Regions from separate parts of the Rossellomorea sp. NPDC071047 genome, predicted to be linked through region 2. Evidence: a T-box and tRNA genes for the amino acid it is inferred to sense, from the RefSeq annotation. Region 2 holds a T-box; the other holds one or more tRNA genes.
What was found. The T-box of region 2 lies ahead of thrS (threonine--tRNA ligase). A T-box ahead of a tRNA ligase gene usually reads a tRNA of that ligase, here a tRNA-Thr.

Region 1 (4,492 bases), on a different contig from region 2:
TCAGGGTCCTCCGTTTAATCAATCAAAATCCTTTAAAATCAGCGCCACACAAAGGTGTTTTCAAAAGTTCATGAATACACTAAGAAGAATAGCGGTGTCATCGGTGCTCTCTTCCCGCTACAATTAGACAGAAATAATAAGTACATAGATATGTAGAATTCATGGTGAAGCAAAACAGTAATTATTTCTTAGATGAAAATCTAAAATAGAAAGACGGATATGAAAGTAAATGTGGATAACCATAAGCATGCTACAGAAGCTGGACAGGCATAATCGGAATAATCTATTAAAGAAACTAAAACAAATTGATGGAGTAAGAGGAAGGGATCGATTAAGAGTAACAGGAATCTCCAAGTGTGTAATTGACCGTGTCCGAAAAGGAGGACCGGGGACAGTCAGCCTGTCCCTACGTCCACTCTTATAGCTGTTTAAGATACTCCTCAATTTTCCTATACGTATCGTAACGGTCAGCCCCTGAAAGAACGACAATGTTATCAGCGATTAACCCATCTTTCTTCCCACCGCAGACAATCAGTTCTTTTGCTACTTTTCCACTTATCGCATTGCGGGGATAAATCGGGCATTTTAATCTGTTCGCCAATAATTCAGCTGCCGGATAATCATTAAATGTACCAATCACAATCGCTTTCTCTAGCATATCATCTTCCTCCTTCGGTTTTTCAGTCGGTTTAGGCGTATCAGGGAAATAAGGCAAGTTAAAATATTCCAGTACTCCTTTAGCGGCTTCTCTCGCCACTTCTTTTTGGTAGTCTTTATCAAGCATAAGTTTAGCTTCTTCGGGATGATCCATGAACCCATTTTCCGTCAGGATGGCGACGCCTTCGAATTCCCTGGTTATATGAAGGTCCTGCTCAATGATTCCACGCCACACTTGCTTGGTCCCTTGCCTTAAATATTTCCCTACGCTATTGGCCAGTTCCCTTGCATACTTGCTTCCAGGTTGGATATGAACAGAGATCCCGCTCGGGTTTGACCCGCTGAAAGACCCATCAAATGCATTGAAATGAAAGCTTACTAACACGATTTTCACATTCGATGCGCCGTATTTATTGATGTAGAACTTCAATAATCGATTTGCTTCATTTGTTCTGGCTGTCAACGGGACATCTTTGGTCGTTGGTGAAATATCATGGATGATGACCCCATGCCTCTTCAATTCATCCCCGAAAAACTCACTCACAGGTTCATTGAACTCATTCTCCTTAATCGACCTGCCCAGGGAGCTGATATAGGGAGACCTCTTTCCAGGAGTCTCTAATCCATGACCAGCATCCCTTAATACTACATAAATCATCTAAATTCCCCCTTTACTAGTAATATATTCACAGCTTGTCTTATTGGTTACGGTGGATTGGGCGCAGGCACCTTGTCTACCCGGTCACTACCAATCCCTAATTCCCTAGGACAAGGGACCGTTTCCTCCGTCCCTTATCATTCTTTTAGGAATAAAAGGTTTGATATCAAGAAAAGTATGGTATTATTCAAAAGTAGTAAATACGACTTATACTTAACTATGATTCTTTCACTAGTGAAGGTGCATTCGCTCGTATATCACAAACCAATCTTTCATAATTCGTACGATAAAGGCAAACCCATTGAAAAGTGGTGACGCAAAACTATAGGGGCTAATGTCTTAACGACGACGCTTGCCAGTTTTCGAAACGTACTCCTGCGACGTGGAGGAGAAATGATGAAGGTGACTCGATTTTTATCACAAATGAAATTACAATGGCACTCTATGAGGATCCATTACAATCTCGTATTACTAGAGGGCTGTTTAGATTGCCGACTCAAAAAGAAACTGAAGGAAAAAATAACGTATCATGAAATGAAGTTAGATAACCTATATTAGTGGTACAAAGGGAAAGATAAAGGAAGATGAAATTTGCAATACGCTAATATGAAAAAAAGCAGCCAACTTATATGTAGGAGGTTGGCTGCTTTTTTCTATTTAATCCCGTTATGCCTAAACAATAATTTGCGACAACGGACCTGTCCTTCTTTCCCAAAATCATAAAAGAAGACTCGCTTATATTTTGATAACGTATGTTTTCCTTCCATAACTGAAATGGAGGGAAGGGATTTGAGGGGGTATCAGTTTAACTAAATAGGGAAGTGGATCATTAAAAGTTTTGAATTTGAATTAGAAATAAACATTAAGAGATTTTAAAATTGACTATTGATATTAACTTTATAAATATGGTATATTCTTTTTCGGCTTACAAAATTGTTAAGATGAGTAAGTTGAAAAAAGTTTTCTTTTTTATTTTTTAGAAGTTGACTTCTGCGAAATGAATTGTTATAGTTATACATGTCCTTAAGCGGGATACTCACATAGATATGGCCCATTGGTCAAGCGGTTAAGACACCGCCCTTTCACGGCGGTAACACGGGTTCGAATCCCGTATGGGTCACCAATTTGGAGGATTAGCTCAGCTGGGAGAGCATCTGCCTTACAAGCAGAGGGTCGGCGGTTCGATCCCGTCATCCTCCACCAAGTTTTTTTACGCAAGTAAAATAAACTACAACAAATTACGCAAGCAAAATATCTTTTTTTTGAATTGCTTCTGTGAAGTAACTTTCCGTTAAGACTTCATATGAAAGTAAATATGCCGGTGTAGCTCAACTGGTAGAGCAACTGACTTGTAATCAGTAGGTTGGGGGTTCAAGTCCTCTTGCCGGCACCATTTGGTTTCTTACTTGTATAGATGAGCCATTAGCTCAGTTGGTAGAGCATCTGACTTTTAATCAGAGGGTCGAAGGTTCGAGTCCTTCATGGCTCACCAAAGATTTTCGTGAATTCGAAATATCTAATTTTCTTATCATGCGGGTGTGGCGGAATTGGCAGACGCACCAGACTTAGGATCTGGCGCCGCAAGGCGTGGGGGTTCAAGTCCCTTCACCCGCACCATTTGTTTCGCGGAAGTAGTTCAGTGGTAGAACACCACCTTGCCAAGGTGGGGGTCGCGGGTTCGAATCCCGTCTTCCGCTCCAAGAATTTGCCGGGGTGGCGGAACTGGCAGACGCACAGGACTTAAAATCCTGCGGTAGGTGACTACCGTACCGGTTCGATTCCGGTCCTCGGCACCAAAGTTTTTTGCGTCAGCAAAATAACTTTCCATTCATTACTACAATAGAAAGCATTTAGCGCCCGTAGCTCAATTGGATAGAGCGTTTGACTACGGATCAAAAGGTTAGGGGTTCGACTCCTCTCGGGCGCGCCATATATTTCGGGAAGTAGCTCAGCTTGGTAGAGCACTTGGTTTGGGACCAAGGGGTCGCAGGTTCGAATCCTGTCTTCCCGACCACTTCTTTGGGGCCTTAGCTCAGCTGGGAGAGCGCCTGCTTTGCACGCAGGAGGTCAGCGGTTCGATCCCGCTAGGCTCCACCAAGTTTTTTTACGAAAGTAAAATTAACTTCATTGATTTTCGCTTAAGCAAAAATCAAATTGAATAGTAAATGTTTCGTGGCGGTGTAGCTCAGCTGGCTAGAGCGTACGGTTCATACCCGTGAGGTCGGGGGTTCGATCCCCTCCGCCGCTATTACTCAATAAACAATGTACGATTTATAAGGACCCTTAGCTCAGTTGGTTAGAGCAGACGGCTCATAACCGTCCGGTCGTAGGTTCGAGTCCTACAGGGTCCATTATACACGGAGGAATACCCAAGTCCGGCTGAAGGGATCGGTCTTGAAAACCGACAGGGGTGTAACAGCCCGCGGGGGTTCGAATCCCCCTTCCTCCTCCATGTTTACCTTCACTATATTTATATCGTCGCGGGGTGGAGCAGTTCGGTAGCTCGTCGGGCTCATAACCCGAAGGTCGCAGGTTCAAATCCTGTCCCCGCAATACCATTTTGACTTAGGATAGGATAATCCTTGAAGAGTCACGCATGGATAGTTATTTTCGCTATCGCGAAAAAACTTTGGTCCGGTAGTTCAGTTGGTTAGAATGCCTGCCTGTCACGCAGGAGGTCGCGGGTTCGAGTCCCGTCCGGACCGCCATTTTCAATTAGTTAGTAATAGGAAGTTGGTCATTTGATAATTTAATCTTCTATATAATATGGCTCAGTAGCTCAGTTGGTAGAGCAATGGACTGAAAATCCATGTGTCGGCGGTTCGATTCCGTCCTGAGCCACCATTTATACTTAAGAACCTTTAAGTATTTCTTTTATTTGGAGGGGTAGCGAAGTGGCTAAACGCGGCGGACTGTAAATCCGCTCCTTCGGGTTCGGCAGTTCGAATCTGCCCCCCTCCACCATTTTTAATAAAATTCTCTAATATATAGGGGCATAGTTTAACGGTAGAACGAAGGTCTCCAAAACCTTTGGTGTGGGTTCGATTCCTACTGCCCCTGCCAAAGATATGTTAAACATGGCGATTGTGGCGAAGTGGTTAACGCACCTGATTGTGGTTCAGGCATTCGTGGGTTCGATTCCCATCAGTCGCCCTTTATATTGGGCTATAGCCAAGC
Region 2 (17,192 bases):
TGTAGAGTTGACCTCTTGGAATGAAAATGGCCTCACGGTTTTGGACTTTGATGTGGCCCACAGGTATGAAAAGTTCTATAAGGAAATGGTGTAAACAAAAGAGACGGCCACACGTGGCTGTCTCTTATGCTCAATGGAGTTTATCTTTCCATTATGCTATCCCTATCCTCTTTTACTAAGGGAATAATTCATTTTGATAAATTCATAACGACTTCCATTTGTTTCTTGAATGAATGTTCCTATAGGAACGAACCCTACTTTCTTATACACCTTGATCGCACGATTATTGAAGGCGGCTACAGACAAAGTCAAGTTTTCCGGAGCATACCTTGTGATCGAGAAATCAACACCAGCCTTGGTGAACGCCTCACCTTTTCCTTTTCCTGTAAGATTCGGGTGCATGCCTAAACCGATATCAATAGTCGACTCATTTAATACATTAAATGTGTAAAAACCAATCATTTCCCCATGGTGAAGGACAGCATAGGTTGAGTTTCCACGTTGCTCTCCATCTATGAATTCCGCCAAATCCTCTTCATCCGCTGTAAGATCATAAAATGCAAATTCCCCATCATATTTCCAGTTGTAGGCAATATGCTCAGCTTGCTCCTGAGTTATGATTTGAAAAGAATAATCCATCTTTAGCTCCCCCATCTATATTTATGTAAACGAAATGTCCATTCAAAGTCTCGTCTCTTCGTGATTAATCAGTGTTCCACGTTTCTGACCGGAGCATATTTTCTCCATGATTCCTGCCTGGTCGAAGTTAAATATGTGTACAGGGAGTTTGTAGTCCCTTGCTAACAGCAGAGCTGATTGATCCATAACTTTAATATTATTCGTTACCACGTCATCATAATTTAAATTGTGGTACATCTTCGCCTTTTTATCCCGTTTTGGGTCGCTCGTGAAAACACCATCGACCCCCTGCTTTGCTACCAGGATGGCCTCACTATTCGTTTCGATGGCTCTTTGAACGCTTGGGTAATCCGTCGTTACGAAGGGTTGACCGTTTCCTCCACCAAAAATAACAATATATCCTTTGTCAAGATGGTGAACGGCGCGAAGGCGAATATATGGTTCGGCTACCGTTGAAACAGGAATAGAAGTCATCACTCGAACTTCTTTGTCGGTCTTACTTTTCAACACACCTCTAAGCATCAAACTGTTGATGATGGTTCCGAGAGTTCCAATACTATCCGCTTCTACACGTTCTATTCCCCATGTATCTGCCAGGCTTCCTCGAAATATATTGCCACCGCCCACAACTATGGAAACTTCAATCCCCATATTGACGATCGACATGATTTCGCCTGCAATGTGATTAAGCTCTTCAGTGCCAAAGTTATTTCCTTCCTTATCCGCCAACGCTCCACCACTTAATTTAATTAACACACGCTTGTATCTCATCTATTTTCCTCCCCTGGACATAAAAAAAGAACTAAAAAGGAAATGAATACCCTTTTAGTTCTTTTTATAGGAGAAGAAATGCTGAAATATAATTGACGATTGATGAACATTCCTTCTCCTCCTCTCGCACTATTCAGAATTTTCCTTCTCTAATTGTATAGAAAATACAGGAAATGGTCAAGTGTACTTTTTAGTTTGTGTTTGTCTAACTATTCAAGCCGTTTAGCTCTTCTTGTAATTTCAACATAACTTCTTTTACCTTCAACATACCTACGTTTCCTTCCTTCCTTTTACGTAACGAAATAGTATCACTCTCGACCTCCTTGTCTCCTATTACCATCATATAAGGAACTTTTTGCATCTCTGCTTCTCTGATTTTCAGACCGACTTTTTCAACACGATCATCGACTTCTACCCTAAACCCTTCTCTTTCCAATTGAAACTTCACACCTTGAGCATATTGGAAATGCGCTTTGGAAATCGGAAGGATTTTGACCTGGTAAGGAGCTAACCAAAGTGGAAAATCTCCACCGAAATGTTCAATGATGATTGCCATAAAGCGTTCGATCGAACCGTAAATCGCTCGATGAATCATAATCGGTTTGACTGTCCCATTGTCTTCTCCAATATATTCACACTCAAATTTTTCAGGCATTTGGAAATCAAGTTGCACTGTTCCACATTGCCAGCTTCGACCAATAACGTCCAATATATGAAAATCTATTTTTGGTCCGTAGAAAGCACCATCCCCTTTATTAATATGATAATTGACTCCTCTTTCTTTTAATACACCTTCCAAATCTCCTTCAGCTTTATCCCATAATGCAACGGAGCCCATAAAATCTTTAGGACGAGTCGAAAGCTCAACCTTATAGTCAAACCCGAATTTGCTATAGAAAAGATCGATAAGATCCAATACTTTATGAAGCTCCGACCGAATCTGATCTTCCCTGACAAATAGATGAGCGTCATCCTGAGTGAAGGAACGGACCCTCAATAGTCCGCTTAATGAACCCGATAGCTCATGTCGATGAACTAATCCCAATTCACCGTAACGAAGGGGTAATTCCCGATAACTTCTTCTCTTGCTTTTATAGATCAAGACAGCCCCTGGACAACTCATTGGCTTGATCGCATATTTCTGATCATCTACCTCTGAGAAATACATATTCTCATGGTAATGATCCCAGTGACCTGACTTTTCCCATAGCTCCTGCTTCATCATAATGGGAGTTCTAATCTCCTGGTATCCTGCTTTCCGATGCTCTTTCTTCCAAAAGTCTTCTAATTCATTACGTAATAGCATCCCTTTCGGTAAATAAAAGGGCATTCCCGGCGCTTCCTCCATCGATACAAATAACTCCAGCTCCTGACCTAATTTCCTGTGATTTCTTTTATCCACTTCAGATTGAACTGACATATTGTTTCCTCCTAATCATTTTTTATATAGAAAAAACCGCATTCATCCCTGGCAAGGGACGAATGCGGTCGTGGTACCACCCTAATTCCGAAGTGCTAAACAAAAGCTCTCCGCTCAAAGTTGATAACGGTTTTCCCGATTATGGATACTGACTTTTCACCATAATAGCTCCGAGGTGGTAAATCATTTCCTTTTCTTCAGGGCTCTCAGCCTATAGACCCTGTTCTCTGGTTAGAAAATAGCAAATGATTCGTGTCCTCTTCATCACTTTTTTATTCAATTAATAAAAGACCGCACCCATCCCTAACCAAGGGACGAGTGCGGTCGTGGTTCCACCCTAATTCAGAAGTGTAAAATATTACTCTTCGCTTAAGTAAGATAACGGTTTTCCCGATTATGGATACTCAAATTTCACCATAATAGCTCCGAGGTGGTAAATCATTCTTTTCTCTTCAGGGCTCTCAGCCTGCGACCCTGTTCTCTGATCAAGATAAAAAGGAATGAATCATGTCCTCTTCTTTGCTTTCGTATAGTATATTCAACTTAAAAGAAATTTGTTATTGAAATTATATGGTAGTATTTTCTAACTGTCAAGAGTGATTAAATAAAAACAAGAAAAATAATCGCGACTAGAATAAGTCGGTAGATCGCAAAAGGAATTAGCTTGATTTTATTAATTATCTTCAGAAAAAAATGTATCGACAAATAAGCAAATACAAATGCACTTAAGAATCCCACCGATAAAAATGGTAAAAACTCAGGGGTGAAATACATCCAGTTCTTCATAAGAGAAAGCGAACTTGCACCCAGCATTATCGGAACCGCCATTATGAAGGTGAAATCCGATGCTGCCCGGTAGCTTAATCCAAGTAAAACCCCCCCCGAAATGGTGGATCCTGACCGCGAAAAACCCGGCCATAATGATAGGCACTGAATAAGCCCGATCACCAGCGCTTTTTTATGCGTCATCTGATCGACGTTTTCCACTGTAACGCTTTTGGGACGAAACAAATCGGCTGCAATCATGAGGAAAGCACCGATCGTTAAACCAGCGAGAACTGTATTAAGCGAAAAAAGATGCTCGTCGATATAATCCTCAAATAACAAGCCTAGAATCACTGCAGGAATTAATCCAGCCAGTATGTGGGTTATTTTTAAATTGGACGATTTACTTGCGTTACGTTGATTAAATCCGAGTAAATCTTTAAATCTCTCTCTAAATACAATGACAACTGCTAAAATTGAGCCTAGTTGGATCACAACTTTGAACGTATTTGCCGGATATTTACCCAATACTTCTTTCGATTGGATCCATAAATCGTCTACTACAATCATATGGCCGGTGGAAGATACAGGAGCAAACTCCGTTAACCCTTCAACCATTCCCAATATGAATGCTTTTATTAACATGATGACTTCCATTTACATTTCTCCTCTTATCGTTTGATCATACTGTGTATATGACAGTCATGAAAGATAGTTGGAGTGATATTTCACGATGACCCCAAACCCGGTTGAATCCCCACGATATTGGGAATTTAGTCCGTCATCGAAAAGTGTGGGAGGAATTAGAGGCAGAACTCTTTTAAAAGGAGCTCTGCTTTTATCTTCTATTTTCTTCTTTATTATAGAAGAAGTTAATGAGAAAGAATCATCGTCAAGTTCAGCCATATGAGCTTGATCCTGAATGACTTCATCTTCCCAGTGAGCCTGAACATCGTTTATCTGCTGGAAAAATCCAAAAGAGCAAAATAGCACAAGCAACATGATTTCCTTCACTCTTCTTCCCCCCTCTCGTGATAATCTAGCTAATCATACTATAACCGACAGGGGACGACAATAAGGAATTGTAAGCTACTGAACAGTCAATTCCAATGAATCATCAGCCTGAATTTTCACGATAATAGCCAAATTTATTGATTTTCAGATACAAATCAATAAAAAGCACAGTAAAGGGCTTCCCTCTACCGCGCTTTCCTCTTACGTCTAATGAATATCTTTCTTCTTAAATCTTCCACCTCTTACCTCTGCTATATCCGCAATGGCTAGAAAGGCGGACGGATCATGTTCTGCAACGATGTCTTTCAGTTTCGCTTCCTCCAGACGAGTGATGACACAGAATATCACTTTCTTATCATCTCCTGAAAAAGCCCCCTCTCCCTTCAAATAGGTCACTCCTCTCCCCAGACGGTGTAAGAGGGCATCACCGATTTCCTTGTAATTTTCACTTATGATCCAAACCGATTTGGATTCATCCAGACCTTTAATGGTAATATCTATCATTTTAAAAGCTACGTAATAGGCAAGAAGTGAATACATGGCTCTATCCCAGCTAAATACAAATCCGGCAGAAGCCAAAATGAACAGATTGACGAACATGATGATTTCACCGACAGAGAATGGCAGCTTTTTACTTGATAAAATAGCAAGGATTTCCGTGCCATCAAGAGATCCACCGTAACGAATGACCATACCCACCCCTATTCCTAGAACGATCCCGCCGAATAAAGAAGCCAGCAGAATGTCTTGGGTGAAGGCAGCTACGGGGTGAAGAAAAGTAGTTGAAATCGATAGTATGATAATTCCGTATAGAGTAGAGAATGCGAAGGTTTTACCGATTTGTTTATATCCGATGAAGAAAAAGGGGATGTTAAGGATAAAGATGAAAAGACCAAGCTTAACGCCTGTAATATGGGAGAGCATAATCGAGACACCAACGATTCCTCCATCAATCACCTGGTTCGGAACTAGAAATATTTCAAGTCCAACCGCCATGATCATCGCCCCGATGGTGATGAGAACAGCTCTTTTCACTACCTCTTTAAGGGGAATCTTCTTATGCTTTATTTTAACTTGCTGCAATTGATTTATTACCTGTCCATCAATCATCTTCATTCCTCCTCCAAAGATAAACATCCCGCGACAACTACTGAACTCATCTCACTGGAATCAAAATGATCTATGTAACATACACAAAACCAATCCATCAAGGCCCATAAAAACCGGCTTGTATAACTTATATATTCTATCATCACCTTCAAAATACCTGCTTATAGTGAGGGACGGACCTCTAAATGAGCACCTTCCACCTTTCTTTGATATAACGAATACCTTGTTTTAATCATGATAATCAAGTTATCTAACCATTTTAACATTAATAAATTCCAGGTCCGTCCCTCAGATAATTAAATTTGACTCAAAGGGTAAAATAAAGTATTTTTAATACTTGTATATTCATATTTTGGATAGGCTGGAACTGATTTCTGTTTCCAGGTAAATTAGGTTTTGGAGGCTTTTCTTTGATTACATTAATCAAAACTTTGTTGGTCAATATTACAATCTTGTTGTCATTTACATATAATGCTAACGTATTATTTCCATTTAAAGAAAAACAAGTTCCACATTTTAAACATAAAATCACATATGGTCTGATTGCATCCTTTGGGGCTTTATTGTGTATGCTTTATCCTATTGAAACCCTTGGAAAAACTCATTTTGACTTACGAATGATCGCCATTTTAATAGCAACGATCTACGCCGGATTATTATCAGGATCGATCGTTTTAGGTTGTGTGATCATTTTCCGCTATTTGATAGGCGGTCCTTATGTCATGGTTGGAATAGCAGTCTCGGTCCTTGCGTTTGTAATAGGTATTCTCTTTCGTAAGATGTTATTAAAGACACAATATAAATTACTGGGGAGTACGATCATCTTCCTGTTTCATTCATTGTTTTACATCACGATTATCAATAGCTTTATCCCTATTCTTCATTTGCAGTTTTATTTCATTTATTTCACTGTTTTCTATTTTACTTTTGTGGCTTTGGTGTTCATTATTGAACATTTGATTCACACGAACAGACAAATCGAAGAAATGATGTATCTCGACAAATTGAATATGGTGGGACAGATGGCGGCTTCTATTGCCCATGAGATTCGCAATCCCCTTGCAACCGTAAGAGGATTCATACAGCATCTAAGCGAGGACACTGAGGATGAACAGTTTAAAAGGTATTCCCCTCTTATACTGAATGAATTAGATCGTACGAATAAAATCATCACAGACTACCTTAGCGTAGCAAGACCAAGTGAATTTCAGCTGTCTACACTCAACCTGGAAAGAGTGCTACAGGACTGTGTCGACTTACTAAGACCATTTGCCTCCTATTCGAATACATCGATACTATTCAACCAAAATGACACCCATTATATTAAGGGTGATGAGCATCATATGAAGCAAGCGATTATGAACGTCATAAAAAACGGAATTGAATCCATTGAGGAACATGGGGAAATCACCATTTTATTAAAAGAAGACTCTTCCAGGGACAATGTGGTAATCAATATTTCAGACACGGGAAAAGGAATGAACGGGGATGAGTTGAAAAAGATCGGTTTACCTTTTTACACCACGAAAACAAAGGGCACCGGGCTTGGAAGCATGGTGACGAATAAGATTATCCGTGAAATGGGTGGAATGATTGAGTACGAAAGTGAGTTGAATAAGGGTACCGTCGTGAAAATTCGTCTACCCCTTACAACCAAACAATCATCGTCACCAAAAGCTTAGGGTATTGTATCCTGAGCTTTTTTATTGGAATAACCTCATCTCCCTTAATCTATGATACACTTGATTTATCAAGATTTTCCAGGGCTCTACAACCTGATGGGAGGCTAAATACAATGAGCAAAAGAGGGACATTCCTATTTCTAATAGGTCTAATCGTAACACTTTGCATTATAACCATTCTCAATAAGCCGACAGAAAAAGATTTTACCCTATGGCTGCAAGAAGAATACAATATTGATTGCAATAAAGACTGCTCTATCATTGAATTGGAAAGTGGGAATGGGAACATTACAGAGAGGATTAAGCTTGCAGATGGAAACGGAGCCTATTCTCCTGGACTATTTACATTACGTATAAACAGACACTACATGAGCCTAAATGACCCGAAACGCCTATTAAGTTTAGAAGTGATCGGCTTTAATGGAAGATTCTATGAAATGAATTCTGAAATAGATCTTACAGGAAATCGAGAATGAATTAGAATGACTTAAGTTTACATAATAATATTATCGATGATTATATACGAATGACTAAACCCGACTCTTTAGTAGAGCCGGGTTTTCTTCATCTAATCTAAGAACCTCAACAAATCTCCGTAAATAATATCATCAGACATGCCTAACTCTTTTCTTACGATTTCTTTAAACGGCTCACATACTGATTCAGAAGTCGATGCTTCAGTTGTATCATAGCAAACATTGTCTTTAAAGACATACTTTTCAGTTACAAAGTCACCATCCCTGAAAATAACAGGATGATCTTCTTTCCGAGTGAAGAGATTATGTCCAAATGAAAGATTATCCTTCGTTTTAATCCCTAATAAATGGAGAATGGTTGGACGAATATCGATTTCTCCCCCTATCGTCTCGATCGTTTTACCCTTTTCACCAGGCACATGGATAATGAGTGGAACTTGTTGAAGTTTCACATGATTTACCGGAGTGTCTTCCTGCCCTAATAGCTCGAACACTCCATTTTCATATTTTTCGGAGATGCCATAATGGTCTCCATATAGTACAAAAATTGTGTTTTCATACATTCCATTTTTCTTGAGCCTGTTAAACAATGATTTAATCGCTTCATCCTCATAACGTACGGTTGTTACGTAACGGTTCACAACATCCTCATTTGTTGAAGCCTCTGGAATAAGTTTATCCTCTTCTTCTAATAAAAAAGGAAAGTGATTGGTCAGTGTAATGAAACGGGTGTAAAACGGTTGAGGTAATTTCTCAAGATACGAAATGGATTGCTCAAAGAACGGGATATCCTTTAAACCGTAGTTAACAGAGTTTTCTTCCGTTACCGTGAAATCCCTTTTTGAAAAATAGCGGTTGTAGCCTAACGATTCGTACATCTTTTCACGATTCCAAAAAGTACGATCATTCCCATGGAAAACTGCCGCATAATAATCCTCTTTCTTTTCCAGGATGTGAGGCATGCTTTTATAACGATTATCCGGTTTGCGAACAAATGCTGAACCGCTTGCTAATGGGTATAACCCCGTATCGATCATGAATTCAGAATCTGACGTTTTCCCTTGAGCTGTCTGATCATAAATTTGATTGAAATAAAAGCTATCCTTGATTAAAGAATTTAAAAACGGTGTGATTTCTTCTCCGTTGACTTTTTGGTTGATGACAAAATTTTGGGTAGATTCCATACTGATCAATACAACATTTTTTCCGTCGGCAACACCGAACAAATCTGAGTTGTTATGTTTCTTGGATTGTGTATATTTAATGGACGCTTCTGTATCTGATTTACTGGCAAGCATCTTGGTGAAAGGTACCGTAGCTTCAACACCGATATCATATAAGTGATAATTGTATGGTCCCACTGATTTGACCAATTGCTCTCTGTCATATGATTCAGCAAATAAATATGGGGATTTCATCAGCCCTAATCCTACTGTTACAAGTAGTAACACTAGACTCAGCCCGATGTATGAAAGCTTCCACCTTCTTGAGACCTTTATGGAAGAGGTAGACGTCCACTTTTCCTTTAATAACCACCCTACAAGAAGAAAATCTACAATTAAGAGGAGGTCCCAGGGACTCATCAGTTCAAAGGTACTTGGTCCGATCCCCCCCACATTTTTAAACTGAAATAAAATCGGAACGGTAACGAAATCTGAATAAAATCGATAATATAATAGATCACCGTATAAAAGCCCGGTTGCAATCCCCATAGCAAGGATGACAACAGCGGGTTTTATTCTCTTTGAGAAGTAAAAACTGAAACCGATTAATAGCATTAATGAACCGAGAGGATTAAATATGATGAGTAATAAGTCCAAGAAGGATTCGATATGTAAATTAAACCCAATAAAAGAAACTAATACGGTTTTTAACCATAAGGTTACGAGTGCAAACCCAATTAATTTGTATGTCTTAAATCGAGTTATAAAACGGGATAATCTACTCATTTCACAACCCTTGAATCGACATTGCTTTGATATTCTTTGTTGAGTATTTTCATTGCTTCCAAAACCTTTCTTTCGTTTTGTCTTCCCATAAGTGCTACCTGCACCCAATTTCGCTTTACTAAATAGTCACTTTCATAACTTAATAAAATGCCTCTAGCTTTACATACATCACCAAACTGTCTACTACACTGTTCCCTCTCCAGTGCAATTGTAATCACACCTGGAGAATAGTTTTCATCCCCTAGTATATGAAATCCTCCTTGAGTTAACACACACCTTACTCTCAGAGCTAAATATTTATGAAACTCATACTCCATAAAATGCAGTGCCTCACTTAGCGCCCTTACTAGATTAGATGAGTGGGTATATGGGATACTTCCATTCACCTCATACACTCCCATATCTAGGTACCTTGGAATTGTGGGGCTGGGCTGTATTCCATCTCGATGAAATACAATGGCGAGGCCGGGATAAGAGCCTAAGCCCTTCCCACTTACCGTTGTGGCGAAGTACACTTCCTTAAAGTCCACTGGAATGGTCCCAACCGAACTGCAGGCATCGACGCATAGCTCCACTCCATACCTTTTGCACAGAGAAAGTAACCCTTTCAGGTCATACAAGTAGCCTGTCGACGTTTCACAATGAACCGTCCAAAGCCAATTAATATTTTGATTTTCCTGGAGTAAGCTTTCTACTTCGCCTAATGAAATTGCTTCATTCCAGTCCTTTTCGAACGTATGAAAATGTAAATCAAATCTGTTTGCATGATCAATCAACCTGTATCCAAATTCTCCGTTTGCAAGTATTAAGCCGCTGCCTGGCAGACATTTCAGCTGAGCTGCAACCATATCATTAGATAGGGTGCCCGTTCCCACTGCAACTTCTGCATAGTTTGCGTTTGTTATTTTGCATAATGATCTTCTTACTTCATCCATTTCATTAATAAACGCGTTGCTTCTATGAGAAGTGGCTTCCCCTTTGAACGCTTCTTCTACCTTTTCATGACGGGGAACCGGTCCAGGAAGGAAAGAAAGCGGAACTGAACTTTCTGTTTTGCGAATCATTAATCGCTGAAATGCTTTCGTCGAATTTTCGAAGCTATGACGGGTTAAATACATTGGCTGAAATTTCGCACCCTCCTCCCCCACTAGATCGGCAAAAGGCTGAAAACCGATTCGTTTATACAACTTTAGCTGACGAACCGTTCCTGAAATGAGAGCCATCGTATAACCTTTTTCCAAACAAAAGGATACTAAACGCTCACATAATTGATAAAAGACCCTCGTACTTCTATATGCATCTTTTACGGATAATAATCGAATTTCACATGGAACGGCATCAGCCGGCAAATATTCATTTAGATTTTTCAGTTTTAAATCCAAAGAGAAGGGACGCTTGGCACGAACCGCGATCATGCCCACCACTTCACCTTCATCTTTAGCAATAACATATGTATTTTCATCATGAAACTTATCAATCAGTTTGCGTTCTGGATTTCCTTCGTGTTGAGGTATTTCTTCTACAAAGGTCTGATAATTTAATGCATAGATTTGTTGAAACTCATTTGATTCACTTGCAATTTTATACTGAAGAGAAAGGTTTTCCATTCTCGTACCTCCTATGTATCCGCAGTTTACTTCAGTTATCGTTTATGGACCAACAGAACTGTCAAAAAAAGTGACAATAATCCGATAAAAATGGTGAATGAACCCTCAATCACATATGCCGTAATCGGAATGGTTGCCATCGAAAGAAAACCTGCGATGGTGTATTTTCTTAATATCATATATGAGATTCCCATAGTGATGGCGAAAATCCCAATGGTAAGGGGGTTAAGAAATAATGCAGTTGCTAAGTAAGCAACTACTCCCTTTCCACCGTGAAGTCCAAGCTGTATTGGAAACAGATGACCGATCATAACAAATATAGAACTGAGAACAAAGAAACTCTCACCTTCTGCCAATTGTGCCGTGATCATTAATGCAAGAATCACTTTCCCGGCATCTATCAGCAGCGTCAGAAGAAAGCCTTTGTTTCCTATAGCCCGACCTGCATTCGTCGCGCCGACATTTCCGCTCCCCAGTTTACGGATATCTTCTCCGGTAAACATTTTCACTATATAATAAGCACCTGTTATACTTCCTAGACTGTAAGAAACCAAAATGATAATACTTATCATTATACTATTACTCATCATCCCTACACCTGACTTTTCTTATATGTTAATAGACGAATTGAAACCCAGGAAAGTTTCATGTATTTACATTTCCTCTACTTTTCCTATTTTCTAAGAGATAAAACGGTAAATAAAGAAGGCTGAATAATATTAGCGCGACACCTTCAAGAGCCAGGAGATAGTAGGGATACTCGCCTAAATAGTCTATGGGACTTGAATTATACGGCTTATGAGAAAGAAACATATAGTTTGCCCCTACCAATCTGTTCACTATGAACACGATGACAGCAATCAGATTTAAAGCGATGAATGCCCTCACCATAGACCGGAACATCAATGTTAAGCCTTCGACCCATACCATGTACAAACAGGATAATACAATCGCCAAATGTGCTAAGAAAAATTGAAAATAACGAAAGTGGGGATAACCAAAAAACAACTCAGGTGTCATGATAGCAATAAAAGCACCTGTCATACTCGCAAAAAAACTGATTTCAAAGATTCTATAGTTTTTCGTAATTAGCATGATTGTGCACAGATATAATGAGATGGAACATAATTGAAATGGCAAATTAATGGCTATATCCCATTGATCATTGATAATGTACCAAATTTGAAATAATGCTTCACTCAAAACCAGCAGCACCACGAGAAGCCATTTAATCACAGCCTTACCTCTGCCGCTTAGTCGATTTCTAAGGACATACAAACCGATCATACATCCAAACGAGACAATCATCGCTGCCAAATGGGAAACCGAAAACAACTCAAAAGGATACTCATCATACCTAAAATTCATCATCTCTTTCAACAAACCCTCACCCGCCTTTACCACACCCATAGGTACTATATTCTCTTAACGCTTCTTCAATTCCTTTAAGGGACGGACCTCCAAAAGAATATCACCCAATCATCGTCCTCCATTCCTCCTATTCCCTTCCACTAAATCCTTAACCGTAGACATAAATACCAATACTAAAACCATCAGATTACTTAACAGAGATTCTACTCTCTAATTTTCATTCCATGAGAATACAGGCATTCACAAAAAAAAACTCCCATCTCGATAAAGAAATGGGAAACTTCCGTTTTTATTGAACCTTGCGTAATGGTACACCCTGGTTCTTATAAATGAAATCAAGAGCCAGTCGATTAAATTCACTTGGCTTCTCTACATTACAAACATGTCCACAATCTTCAATGAACACTTTCGTGGCAGATGGATCTCCTTTTGTATCCTGATCAAGAGATTGTACAAATAGGTGATCTTCTTTCCCTGATATATAAAGCTTGGGAATATGAGAAGCCCTTTCTTGTACAGAAGCATATGTTGATTTTACATAAGGGGTAAGACGATACCACCCGAGAAAATCATTCCGGTTCATTTTCTTTGCTTCGCGGATGAATAATTTTCGTGAAACTTTGTGATTGCTTTTAGGCATCATAATATAGGCGAAAATTTTATATAACCACATAAATGGAATCATATTTTTTACTGCATCACCAATTTTAAGAAGTGTGTTGGATAGTAAATTAAACCTTGTTATCCCCCCTCCTAAAACGGCACTTTTCACGCGATTTGGAGCAGTTTGAAGCAATGCGTGTATTAGAACCGAGCCAAGGGAAATGCCGATAAAATGAGCCCTTTCCACTTTCAGATGATCAAGCACCTTAAGAACTTCGCGCACATTTAAATCAATTGTGAATTTTTCATTATATGATTCTACACTTGGGGACTCCCCATGCCCGGGCAAATGAATCGTTATTACATTATAGGATTTCTTGAATATATCGAGCTGCTTGCCGAAAATTCTTGAGTTTCCCCCAATTCCATGGAGAAACACCACATACTCATTGCCGACTCCTTGATGAACGTTGTATTCTAGCATCAATTCTCTCCTTAAAACAGCACAACCTACCAAAAGAATGAAATGAATCTGGCCAATTATTCGAAAACCGTTTTACTTCTATAAACTCTCATTAATGTGAAAACCGATTTTCAAAACAATTGCATGAGTCACTCTATGCTCTTGAAGCCTTACCTTAATTATCTATTATTCTATACTATCTGAAGTTGCTTTGTCATAAAATTGCTGAATAAATTCCGAACATTTTGTGATGGACGTGAAATTATCTGCCAAATTTAGAAATCTTTTACATTAATAGCCCGGTTAATATCATATTTTTCAGTTCGATATCAAGAAGCCTATACTTCCTTCACCAACATGACATCTTTCGTAAGCTCACTTAAACCCAATTCCTTTTGGATGTCCTCTTCAGGGATATCTGAAGCATGAAATGTAATCGTTTCGGCCCCCCTTGACCATGCCTCATTCATCAATACAGAAATCATTTTACCCTTATGAATCTTGAATTCTTGTAAAACCCCAAATGACAATGCTTCACTATACTTTGTATCTTCACGTAATGTTATGCCCATGACGCCAATCATCTGTTCCTCAATAAAAAAAGCAATGGAAAAGTCAAAGTCAACGGATGAATAGTATTCTTTCATCATTTTGATTTGGGCTTCATTCCCTTCATCATTTTCCTCCATGATGGAACGCCAATCTTCAAATCTAAACTCATTGGAGACCTTCCATGAAAACTCAATATCATCTGTGGTTTCTACATTCAAAAGATATCTGCCAATTAATTTGGATTCATTGGTGATTTCAAATCCCTTTGCTTCAAAATAAAGTATTTGATTCTCCCACTGTTCACGAAAACGTTGAGCCAAAATCTTCCCTCCGTACTCATCGCTTACAGCAAAACCATATACACGCTCAAACAATTCATCCTGAATCCCTTCATATCCTGGTAAGACCCAAGGGTAACCAAGAGAAACAAAATCGCCTCTCCCCGTAAAGCTCATGTATCCAATAAGATCATCACCTTCATAGGCAAAGCACCGTGATCTCGGGTCAAATTCCTTTTGTTCTTTAAATAATATTGGAGACATTGTCGGTTTCCAGGCATAGGGAAGTGTGGAGGTTATTTTTCTCCAGAAATCATATTGAAGAGCTAAATCGTATTCCCCTTGAAAATTTCTGTATGTAATAGACATTTTATCTCCCGCTTTCCAGTTGGATTTTACTTTGCACACGCTTTCCTTATTAACAGTGTAACTTATGAACAAATTCACCCACAAGAAAATAAAAGATCCAAACCTAAAAATAAGATTTGGATACATTATCTTTCATATTTCTTACTACCGAACTATATAAAATGCAGATACAACACTAGAGAACTTATACCTCAATGCATTCTTAACCCGATTTTTTACTATATCAACTTTCATCAGCATAATCATTCCAATTAGAAAAATAATAAGAATCTTCGAAACCATTTCTATATACCTCCAATCATATCGATATCATTCGCATAAATCCCCACGACTTTTCTGCTGCGGTGGTTGCTCCATCCATCCACGTTCAACTAAAAGTTTAAGACCATCGGCACCATACTTCATGACTTCTGTCACAAATAGTGTATAATGAACGGCTAAGTCCTTCCTTGTAGACATCGTAATAGCGTGACAAAGTGTTGACAGCCCAACCGAGTTTGAAGAAGAGATAAAAAAAAGCATTAATTTTTCTGAAAATGGTGCCACATTTGAATCTGTTACCTCCATGGATACTGGATAAGTGGGAAATGAATCATCTTTTACCAGGACATTATTAAAAGTGGTAATCTGCTTTTCACTTAATTTTCTTCCTTTTTTGAGATAGTTCTTCACTTCGATATCTTTTGATACTTGTATAAATCCTTTCAATAGAATGATTCCGATGCAATTCCTCTCAATTACAAAGAATAATTCGCTCAATTCCAATGCATTAAGCGGCCTTGTTTCTCCCAACCAGCTCTCCAATAATGATGGCTGCTCTGAAATGTATTCTATGGAATGAGGATAATTCATTTTAGGTGGACGATCATAGATCCCTTTTTCCAACATTAATTGCAATGATTGCTTATATAGTGATAATGATTTCGTCAGCGCTTCTTCAAAAAGATCATATACATCATTACGGGCAACGGCCCCCACTATAGTAGTGTAATGACCGCTCGTGACCTGACCTCCGCGGTAAACAAAACTAAGAGCAAACAAATCAGTATACAAGGGTGGTGCGGTTGTATCTATGTCCCTATCAGTAAAGCCCATTGGTACAGGAAATCCTTCGGACATAAAAAGAGACTTAATCTTACTCATTATTTCTACGTTTGTCTGTAGACTTTCTTCGATGATTAATTTGATTCCTTGGTCTTTAAGGTATGTAAGGAAATGTGTGTAAAAGCAATTTAATGCTGAGCACTTAATATATGTCGTCCACAAAGCAGAGATTTCTGCGGTAGTCAGTCTTATGTCTTTGTCCTCCATCTTTCGACTCCTTTTCTTTTTCTCATAGTGTTTTCCTAATCTTGTAAATTATTCTGGATAATTTATGGTAAAGAAAAAGAGCTGCCAGTGAACGGCAGCTCTTTTTTTAACTGTTCTTATATTCATATTTCACAAATAACGGAAGAAATAGTGAAATAATAATGGCCAATAAAACGATTAAACCGAACGTGAGCGGCTTTGATAACCCCTGATCTGGTGCAATCAATAATCCGAATACAACCGCTGGGACAATAATGAGAAAAGAAACAATAAATTTCGAGGTGAAATTAATCGTATGTTTTTTACCACATTGACTGCATTCAATAGGTTTATAAGACCTCCAAATGGAGAATAATAACTCTTTCCATTGAAACTGATTCTTACATACATTACACTTCTGCAAAGCACTTCCCCCTATTTAAATCATCTACTCTTTTCTCTAGTTTATCATTATAAGTCTGTCAATAGTAGATATTAATGAGGTCCGTCCCTCGTATTCATTGCAGTGTCTGCAAACGCAAACCACTATCGCTATTACTTTTCCTCACACGATACATTCCATGACAAGATTCCTTCTTCCACTTCTGCTACACTGCCATGGTTTTCATAAGACTCAATTGCTTGTTTTAAACCCATTTTATCCAGCAGTATGATGGTGATCACCATCATGATGGTTAGGATTAAGAGCAAAGACTTCCGTTTCCCTTTCATACATTAAAAACCCCTTTAAAAACGTTTGATAAACCAATTATAGTAAATTATACCATGTTCAACCAAATAGTTACCTTGGTTAAGGATATTCCCCTCAAAAA

Region 1: it has a tRNA-Thr gene. The T-box ahead of thrS (threonine--tRNA ligase) is inferred to sense a tRNA for this amino acid. The anticodon was not compared.

The regions. Positions count from the first base shown of each region.
Region 1 is NZ_JBNNJT010000004.1:760-5,251, reverse strand. Features, by position in the region: gene ACQKFO_RS14435 (N-acetylmuramoyl-L-alanine amidase) at 419-1,315, opposite strand; cyclic di-GMP riboswitch class I at 1,597-1,682, shown strand; tRNA gene ACQKFO_RS14430 (tRNA-Glu) at 2,364-2,438, shown strand; tRNA gene ACQKFO_RS14425 (tRNA-Val) at 2,443-2,518, shown strand; tRNA gene ACQKFO_RS14420 (tRNA-Thr) at 2,633-2,708, shown strand; tRNA gene ACQKFO_RS14415 (tRNA-Lys) at 2,732-2,807, shown strand; tRNA gene ACQKFO_RS14410 (tRNA-Leu) at 2,848-2,932, shown strand; tRNA gene ACQKFO_RS14405 (tRNA-Gly) at 2,941-3,015, shown strand; tRNA gene ACQKFO_RS14400 (tRNA-Leu) at 3,023-3,111, shown strand; tRNA gene ACQKFO_RS14395 (tRNA-Arg) at 3,169-3,245, shown strand; tRNA gene ACQKFO_RS14390 (tRNA-Pro) at 3,253-3,329, shown strand; tRNA gene ACQKFO_RS14385 (tRNA-Ala) at 3,337-3,412, shown strand; tRNA gene ACQKFO_RS14380 (tRNA-Met) at 3,490-3,563, shown strand; tRNA gene ACQKFO_RS14375 (tRNA-Ile) at 3,593-3,666, shown strand; tRNA gene ACQKFO_RS14370 (tRNA-Ser) at 3,675-3,767, shown strand; tRNA gene ACQKFO_RS14365 (tRNA-Met) at 3,795-3,868, shown strand; tRNA gene ACQKFO_RS14360 (tRNA-Asp) at 3,947-4,023, shown strand; tRNA gene ACQKFO_RS14355 (tRNA-Phe) at 4,084-4,159, shown strand; tRNA gene ACQKFO_RS14350 (tRNA-Tyr) at 4,196-4,279, shown strand; tRNA gene ACQKFO_RS14345 (tRNA-Trp) at 4,305-4,378, shown strand; tRNA gene ACQKFO_RS14340 (tRNA-His) at 4,396-4,468, shown strand; tRNA gene ACQKFO_RS14335 (tRNA-Gln) at 4,477-4,492, shown strand, end outside.
Region 2 is NZ_JBNNJT010000001.1:1,083,344-1,100,535, forward strand. Features, by position in the region: gene ACQKFO_RS05690 (4a-hydroxytetrahydrobiopterin dehydratase) at 1-94, shown strand, start outside; gene ACQKFO_RS05695 (GNAT family N-acetyltransferase) at 163-639, opposite strand; gene pyrH (UMP kinase) at 682-1,410, opposite strand; gene thrS (threonine--tRNA ligase) at 1,616-2,830, opposite strand; T-box leader at 2,882-3,104, opposite strand; T-box leader at 3,138-3,359, opposite strand; gene ACQKFO_RS05710 (undecaprenyl-diphosphate phosphatase) at 3,431-4,252, opposite strand; gene ACQKFO_RS05715 (hypothetical protein) at 4,298-4,609, opposite strand; gene ACQKFO_RS05720 (YitT family protein) at 4,817-5,719, opposite strand; gene ACQKFO_RS05725 (ATP-binding protein) at 6,130-7,401, shown strand; gene ACQKFO_RS05730 (hypothetical protein) at 7,515-7,877, shown strand; gene ACQKFO_RS05735 (LTA synthase family protein) at 7,970-9,826, opposite strand; gene ACQKFO_RS05740 (aminotransferase class V-fold PLP-dependent enzyme) at 9,823-11,433, opposite strand; gene ACQKFO_RS05745 (glycerol-3-phosphate acyltransferase) at 11,469-12,020, opposite strand; gene ACQKFO_RS05750 (TIGR02206 family membrane protein) at 12,079-12,843, opposite strand; gene ACQKFO_RS05755 (alpha/beta fold hydrolase) at 13,094-13,891, opposite strand; gene ACQKFO_RS05760 (hypothetical protein) at 14,209-15,069, opposite strand; gene ACQKFO_RS05765 (DUF3231 family protein) at 15,379-16,380, opposite strand; gene ACQKFO_RS05770 (TIGR04104 family putative zinc finger protein) at 16,487-16,783, opposite strand; gene ACQKFO_RS05775 (hypothetical protein) at 16,915-17,091, opposite strand.